2 linked regions of the Roseimicrobium gellanilyticum genome follow. The protein of the gene in region 1 binds, or shares a complex with, the protein of each later gene. Links are inferred from orthologs where the notes say so. Each region holds a gene or a part of one and is shown on either strand. Other genes may lie near its edges.

The links.
Region 2: the proteins of uvrA (region 1) and mfd are in contact, whole or in part, in a crystal structure (PDB 4DFC), measured with the Escherichia coli proteins. The link is inferred for Roseimicrobium gellanilyticum from one-to-one orthologs.

Annotation. Positions count from the first base shown.
Region 1 is NZ_QNRR01000002.1:771,388-774,985, forward strand. What follows is about bases 3-3,531. They hold uvrA (excinuclease ABC subunit UvrA), read right to left. Parts: upstream 3,194-3,531; coding sequence 203-3,193; downstream 3-202. Other genes in these bases: DES53_RS08450 (RNA polymerase sigma factor), read left to right, coding at 3,395-3,531. In the rest of the region: more of DES53_RS08450, read left to right, coding at 3,532-3,598. UniProt on the Escherichia coli protein: The UvrABC repair system catalyzes the recognition and processing of DNA lesions. UvrA is an ATPase and a DNA-binding protein. A damage recognition complex composed of 2 UvrA and 2 UvrB subunits scans DNA for abnormalities.
Region 2 is NZ_QNRR01000001.1:162,580-166,560, forward strand. The notes cover bases 15-3,926. They hold mfd (transcription-repair coupling factor), read right to left. Parts: upstream 3,557-3,926; coding sequence 215-3,556; downstream 15-214. Other genes in these bases: DES53_RS00650 (peptidylprolyl isomerase), read right to left, coding at 15-211. Outside these bases: more of DES53_RS00650, read right to left, coding at 1-14; DES53_RS00660 (RNA polymerase sigma factor), read right to left, coding at 3,929-3,981. UniProt on the Escherichia coli protein: Couples transcription and DNA repair by recognizing RNA polymerase (RNAP) stalled at DNA lesions. Mediates ATP-dependent release of RNAP and its truncated transcript from the DNA, and recruitment of nucleotide excision repair machinery to the damaged site.

The DNA of each region.
Region 1 (3,598 bases):
GCTCCGGCTGGTAGTGCAGCCAACTGCACACAGCAAGAGCAACACCAAGACACACTGGGAGAAATAGTCACGCATCTCCTATGAGATACGACGCAGATGTCGCGATTTGATCGCGGAGCGTGAGGGCGAAAGTGTCAGGTTCGCTGGCGGGTTGGGAAACCTTCCATCCCCTGTCCGGTCAGGAGACCCGACTTCCAGAACTCTACCCTAGCACTTTTGCCAGGAAGCGACCGGTCGCGCTGCGCTCATTCGCCGCAACCTGCTCAGGCGTTCCCACAGCGACGATTTCGCCGCCTCCACTGCCACCTGTCGGACCTAGATCGATGATCCAGTCGGCACATTTGATCACATCGAGGTTGTGCTCGATCACCACCAGGGTGTTGCCGGCATCCCGCAGACGCATGAGCACGGTGAGCAGCGTTTGGATATCGGCGAAATGCAGACCCGTGGTCGGCTCATCAAGCAGATACAAGGTGTGGCCCGTGGCCTTCTTCGCGAGTTCCGCGGCGAGCTTCACGCGCTGAGCTTCACCTCCCGAGAGTGCAGCACCACTTTGGCCGAGCTTCACATAACCAAGCCCCACTTGCTCCAGCGCATGCAGCTTGGGAAAGATGGCCGGATGCCGCTCAAAGAAGCGCGTCGCCTCCGCCACCGTCATGTCGAGCACATCAGAGATGTTCCGCCCCTTCCATGTAACTTCAAGTGTCTCCAAGTTGTAGCGGCGTCCTCGGCACTGGTCGCAGGTCACCTGCACATCGCTGAGGAAATGCATGTCGATCGTCAGCAAGCCATCGCCGCCGCACTTCTCGCAACGTCCACCGGCGACATTGAAGCTGAAACGGTTTGGCTGGTAGCCACGCACCTTGGAAGCGGGGAGCTGCGCAAACAATTCCCTGATGGGCGTGAAGGCACCCACGTACGTGGCGGGATTGGAGCGCGGGCTGCGACCGATGGGCTCCTGATCAATCACCACCACCTTGTCGATGGAATCCAAGCCGCTGATACGCTCATGTTTCCCCGGCTCGTCCTTGGCGCCATAGAAGTGGCGCATAAGTGCGCGGCGCAGGATAGTATCCACCAGCGAAGACTTGCCGCTGCCAGAGGGACCCGTCACGCAAATGAAGCAGCCTGCAGGGAAGGAGACGGTGACATTGCGCAAGTTGTGCTCAGAGGCGCCGTGAATGGTGAGGGGACTGCCGGAGACGGTCACAGCGCGCTGGAAGCGTGAGCGTTTCGCTGCAGGTGCGGACTCCCCCGATTCGAGGGTGAGGTCGTCGCCGCCATGGGTGCCTTGTGGTGTCCCATTTCCTATCAAACCCGCACTGCGTCGGACCTTTGGTACAGGGATGCCGCTGCGACCATCCAGCCACGAACCCGTGAGGGACTCACGCTGCTGCATCAGGTCGGTAGCCGGCCCTTGGGCCACGATACGTCCGCCGTGCGGTCCAGCGCCCGGGCCGAGTTCGATGAGCCAGTCTGCTTCGCGAATCGTGTCCTCGTCATGCTCCACCACGAGCACGGAGTTTCCGAGATCCCGCAAACGCTTCAGTGTGCCGATCAGGCGTTCATTGTCCACCGGGTGCAGGCCGATGCTCGGTTCATCCAGCACATAGAGCACACCCGCAAGACCTGCGCCTATCTGACTGGCGAGGCGGATGCGCTGGGCCTCTCCACCGGAGAGGGTGCCGCTCTCGCGATCCAGCGTGAGGTATCCCAACCCCACCTCATCCAGGAAGGCAAGACGCTTCAAAATCTCCCGCTGCAACTCGGTGCAGTACTTCTTTTGCAACTCTGTGAGCACCAGTCCCTGCATCCACGGGATGACATCCCGCACTGCCATCCTGGTGAACTCATAGACATTCACCTTGTCAGTGGATTCCAGGGTTACGCCCAGCACCTCGGGCTTCAGTCTCTTCCCTCCGCACGTCTTGCAGGGCAGGGGATTCATCAATCTCGTGAGCTGGGCGCGCAGTGACTCACCTTTCACGGTGTTGTGCATGCGCTCCACTTGATCCAGCAACCCCTCAAAGGGCTTGGCTACACTCTTCTTGTTGGCATCGATTTTCCAGCCTGTGGGCACCGCCACCTTGCCCGTGCCGTGGAAGAGTGCGTCCTTGAACTTCAGCGGCAGCGCACGGAATGGCGTGTCGATATCGACCTCATAAAACTTCGCCAGTGACTCGATGCTGCGCTGTAGCATGCCCTTGAGCTTGGGCTGCTTGTTCCACCAGGTCTTGATGGCACCATCCTTGATGGACTTGGACTCGTCTGGAACGATTAGCTTCGGATCTGCCGCCATCACCGTGCCCACGCCTTCGCAGGTGGGACAGGCGCCGAGATGCGTGTTGAAGGAGAAATGCTTCGGCGTGAAATCTTCCAGCACCGTGCCGGTCTGGGGATTCGCATACGCCGTGGTGAAGACGCGAAGGTCAGATGGATCGCCATCTCCGGTAAGAAACCGCACCTCGCGCGGATTCCACTTCAAGGCGGATTCGAGTGCCTCCATGAGCCGACCACGTACGCCTTCACGCAGCACGAGACGGTCGAGCACTACCTCGATGTCATGCGCCTCGGTGCGAGTGGTCTTGAGTTTCTCATCGAGCTCGTGGATCACGCCATCCAGCCGCACACGGACAAATCCCTGCCGTTGCAGCTTCTCGAAAAGCCCGCGGAAGTCGCCCTTTTCCTGGGCCACCACCGGCGCCAGTACAATGGCGCGTGTGCCCTCGGGAAGTTGCAGCATTTCATCGGCAATTTCTGCCGGCGTCATCTTCCGCAGCGGCTCACCCGTGACGGGATCATGCGGCTGGCCAGCCGCAGCATAGAGCACACGCAGGTAGTCGTAGATTTCCGTGACTGTGGCGATGGTCGAGCGCGGATTGTGCGCCACGGTGCGCTGCTCAATCGCCACGGCGGGCGACAGGCCATCGATGAAATCCACATCTGGCTTGTCGAGCTGGTCCAGGAACTGACGGGCGTAGGCCGAAAGACTCTGCACGTAGCGCCGCTGCCCCTCCGCATAGAGCGTGTCGAATGCCAGGGAGGATTTTCCTGAGCCACTGACGCCCGTGAGCACCACCAGCTTTCCTCGCGGGATGTCGACGTCCACATTCTGCAGGTTGTGCTGCCGGGCTCCCCGTACCCGGATGAAGCCGGTGGATTGTTCAGTCTGGAGGGGGGGAGATGTGGCCATGAGTCGGATGACCAAGATGCCTGCGCCGGGCTTGCTCACAAGGCTGGATTTTCCAGGCTGACGGATCTCGGTGGCCTGCTGCCGACACCCGCGAGTAGGAAAAGTGGACTGGGTGCGCTAAATGGCGCCTCCGGCCGGTCATTGGCTCTAGGCGTGAATGAGATGCGCAACCTTTCCGTCCGAGGTTGGTTTACACCCGGCATGTCCGCGGTAACGTTCGCTGCCACACCACCTTTTTTAGCCTGGAACATGCCGGACTGGACGCCGAGCACCGCCAACAGCAGCGCCCCGGAAGCATCTCCTGATGAGGAGAATGTCCGCCTCATGCTGCTGGTGAAGCAAGGAGACGTGCAGGCCTTTGAGCAGCTGGTGGAACTTCACCAGCGCGCTGTCATCGGCACCGTT
Region 2 (3,981 bases), on another replicon or contig:
CTCCCAGGCGGGCGGCTGCCACGCGGGGGTCCTTGATGGTCATCTGGATGAGCTGCTCCTGCATCTGCACGGCTTCGCGGACCTCGGAGGTCGTGATGACTTTGCCGTTCACCGTGGCCGCGATCCCATAGGTCGCGCCGAAACTGGAGCTTGTGCTGGCGTGCACAAGCAACGCGGTTGCGGCAATCAATATGGAGCGGCTGATCTTCATGTGTTAAAAACTTCTCAGGAGGTGGAGAGATTCGCGCAATAGTAGGGGCGGGTCTGGGGCTGTCAAACGGGGAAACTTGCCTCCAACCAACACGTAGCCGCCCTTGCGCGTGAGCATCAGTTTTCCCTCTTTTATCTCGATGGCACTGATACCTTTGGCGGCAGCCGAGAGCTTCATGGCGGCGCAGACGAGTAGGTTCTCCACGGCGTCGGGAGGGCGACCGTACTGGTCCCGCCAGGATTCCTCCAGCGTGTCCAACTCCTTGCGGGTGAGTACTTCGCCGAGCATGCGGTAGGCGGTGATGCGGCTGCGGGCGTCTTCCATGTAAGTCTGGGGGATGAAGGCGGGGATGCGCCGCTCCCGGTCCGGGACCAGCTTTTGGCGGTCTGCGGGGCGGTGGGCTGTGGCGGCGGTCACGCGCTTGCGGGGTGCAGCTTCGGGATCAGTGGACTCCAGCCACTCGGCCTCGCTCATGCACAGGAAGTCCACATGCAGGGTCACCTCCATGGGGGGCGGGGTGCGGCGGCCTTGCATCTTGGCCGTCGCCGCCTTCAGCATCTGGCAGTACAAATCAAACCCGACCGCCACGATATGGCCGCTTTGTTCGGTGCCGAGGAGGTTCCCCGCGCCGCGGATTTCCAGGTCGCGCATGGCAATCTTGAAGCCACTGCCGAGCGCCGTGTACTGCTTGATGGCATTGACCCGCTTCCGGGCGTCGCCCCCGGTCATGAGGTCCCGAGGCAGCATGAGGTAGGCATGGGCTCGCTCGCCGCCACGACCCACCCGCCCACGAAGCTGGTACAGGTCCGCAAGCCCGAAGCGATCCGCCCGGTCGATGATAATGGTATTCGCATTGGGGATATCCACCCCGCTTTCGATGATGGTGGTGCAGAGCAGCACATCCGCGTCGCCATTCACAAAGGTCTGCATCACATCCTCCAGCAACTCGGAGTCCATCTGGCCGTGGCCCACGATGACTCGCGCCTCGGTGCACAGTGCCTCGAGCTTGGCTTTCATCTTCTCCATGTCCATGACACGGTTGTGCAGGAAGAAGACCTGGCCGCCGCGCTGGATTTCCGCATTGATGGCATCGCGGATCACGCGTTCGTCATAGCCGGCCACCGTCGTCTGCACCGGGATGCGATTGGGCGGTGCCGTATCGAGCGTGGACATGTCGCGCATGCCCATGAGGCCGAGGTAGAGCGTGCGCGGGATGGGAGTCGCGCTGAGGGTCAGCACGTCGACGAGCTTGAAGAGGTCCTTGAACTTCTCCTTGTGCTTCACGCCGAAGCGTTGCTCTTCATCGATGACCGCGAGGCCGAGTTCCTTGAAGCGCACATCCTTGGAGATCACGCGATGCGTGCCGACCACGATGTCCACCGTGCCTTCCTTGATACCGGCGAGGATTTCCTTCTCGCGCTTCTTCGGGGTGAGGCGGCTGAGCATCTCTACCGTGACCGGGTAGTCGCTCATGCGCTCGCGGAAGGTCTGCCAGTGCTGCTGAGCAAGCACGGTCGTAGGTACAAGCACGGCCACCTGCTTGCCCCCCATCACCGCCTTGAACGCTGCACGAATGGCCACCTCCGTCTTGCCGAATCCCACGTCGCCGCATAGCAGGCGATCCATGGGTTTCTCCAATTCCATGTCGCGTTTGATTTCCGCGATGCTGCGAAGCTGGTCCGGTGTTTCGCGATAGAGGAAGGACTGCTCAAACTCCACCTGCCACTTCGTGTCGGGCGGGTGCGCGAAGCCCTTGAGCGATTGCCGCTGTGCCGCGGTGGAGAGCATGCGCGCGGCGAATTCTTCCACGCTGCGCTCCGCATTGGCTCGTGTCTTCCCCCAGCGGGCGTCGCCGAGTTTGTTGAGAGTGGGAGCTTTGCCTCCTACGCCCACGTAGCGTGAGACGAGGTGTGCCTGGCTCAGTGGCACGAAGACCTTCGCCTGATCCGCATAGCGGATGACCATGACTTCTTCGCGCTTTACGCCCTCGCGCACTTCGATGCCGGCGAACTTGCCGATGCCGTAGTCGAGGTGCACGACGAGGTCGCCCTCCTTCATGTCCCGCATCTGGTCGCGCGCCTGGCGGAGGACCTGGGCTTCATCCAGTTTTGATCCACGCACGCGGCGGGTGTGCAGATGGCGGCCGAAGATTTCTGCGCCGGTCAGTACCGCGAGCGAAGCTGCAGGAGCTGTGAAGCCGCGATGCAGCATCCCCAGCGCCAGCTCCATGCGCTGGGCGGCGAGCCATTGTGGCCCCACGAGTTCCTCGAAGCGTTCACGCTCGCCAGGGTTGTGGAAGAACATCACCACACGCCACTTCTCGCGGTGCCACTCCTCCACCTGTTTTGTGAACTGGATGCGCCGCGCCTCCTGCACTACGAAGTCGCCGGCATGAAAGATGCCCAGCGGATTTTCGAAGATGGCCGCGGAGTAGTCCTCCGTGGAGTTGGCATCGTCAGGCGGTGCACCTGCGGTGATGGTGATGCGTTTCGAAATGATGTCCGGCACCTTCTCCGCGTCGTCTTCACCGGGCTCGATGAAAAGCACGGCGTCATCCTTGGAGAAGAGACTGGAGAGTTCCGTGGTGGCGCTTGAGGCATCCACCTGCTGCATGAGAAGCTGGGCTCGCCTGAACCGCTGTACCGATGCCTGCGTGTGAATGTCGAAGGCGCGCAGAGATTCGATTTCGTCATCGTAGAATTCGATGCGCAGTGGTTCCTCTCCCTGCCATGAGAACACGTCCACGATGCCTCCGCGGCGTGCGAACTGCCCGCGTTCCGCGACCGTGGGCACGCGCTCGTAGCCGGAGGATTCGAGTTCTTGCAGCAGGGTCTCCACTCCAATCTTCATGCCAAGCTCAAGACTCTTCTTGAAAGAGTCCAAGTCCTTGGGTGAGGGCACCTGCTCGTCAAGGCTGTCGGTGCACAGGACCAGGATGCGCGAGGCTGGCTCATCAGCGCTGCCAACTGCGCCGGAAAATCGGGTGATGACAGAGATGCGCTCCGCCTGCGTGTCCGGATCGCTCAGGCCATTGGGGCCGTCGCCTTGCGGAGCGCGCGGGTAAAACATGGCAGGAGCGCCCCACGCCTGGAGATCCGCGTGGATTTGCTCCTGCGTGCGCGCCTCACGGCACAGGACCCAGGTGCGGCGCGGATGGGTGGCCTTGAGCGCCAAGGCAGTGGCGAAGCCGGAGGCCTCGCGGCAGACATGGCCGAGGGTGGTCGAGCCGGTCTTCTGGTATTGCTTCCACAGCCCTTTGAAAGCCTTTGAGCCGAATGCCGCCTCCACCAGGCTGGGCGCCAGGTGTGCGGTTTCGGTGGTTGGCTCTGAGTGTGGTTCCGACATGTGTAGACGACAATGCACCCCGACCACCGGGGAAGGCGGGCGTGGTGTCATGCACTAGCTAGCATCGCTGCTGCGCCGTACCCTGTGCTCCAAAAGGGGCGGGGACAAGCGGTTTGTAGCGTGCAGGAAGCAGCGTGAGTTATACGGGTGAAGTGCTTCGGCGGGTGCTTCAGCACACTCAATGACAGCCACACCCTAGCGGCCCTGGTAGGGAGCTGGACTCGCTGAAGTCCCGTCATCACCTTGCAGCCGACAAAATGCCATGGTGAGGCTCCGCATCCTCACGGCCGACCACCGGCACTAAGGCTAGTGCCGCTCCTTGATCCGCAGGTGCCTCCTCGCTGAATGGCTGTCGTTAACCCAAAAGATTTCTCACCCTCCCTGCTGCCGCAATGCAGCGAGCAGGTGCTGCATCTCCAAGTCCA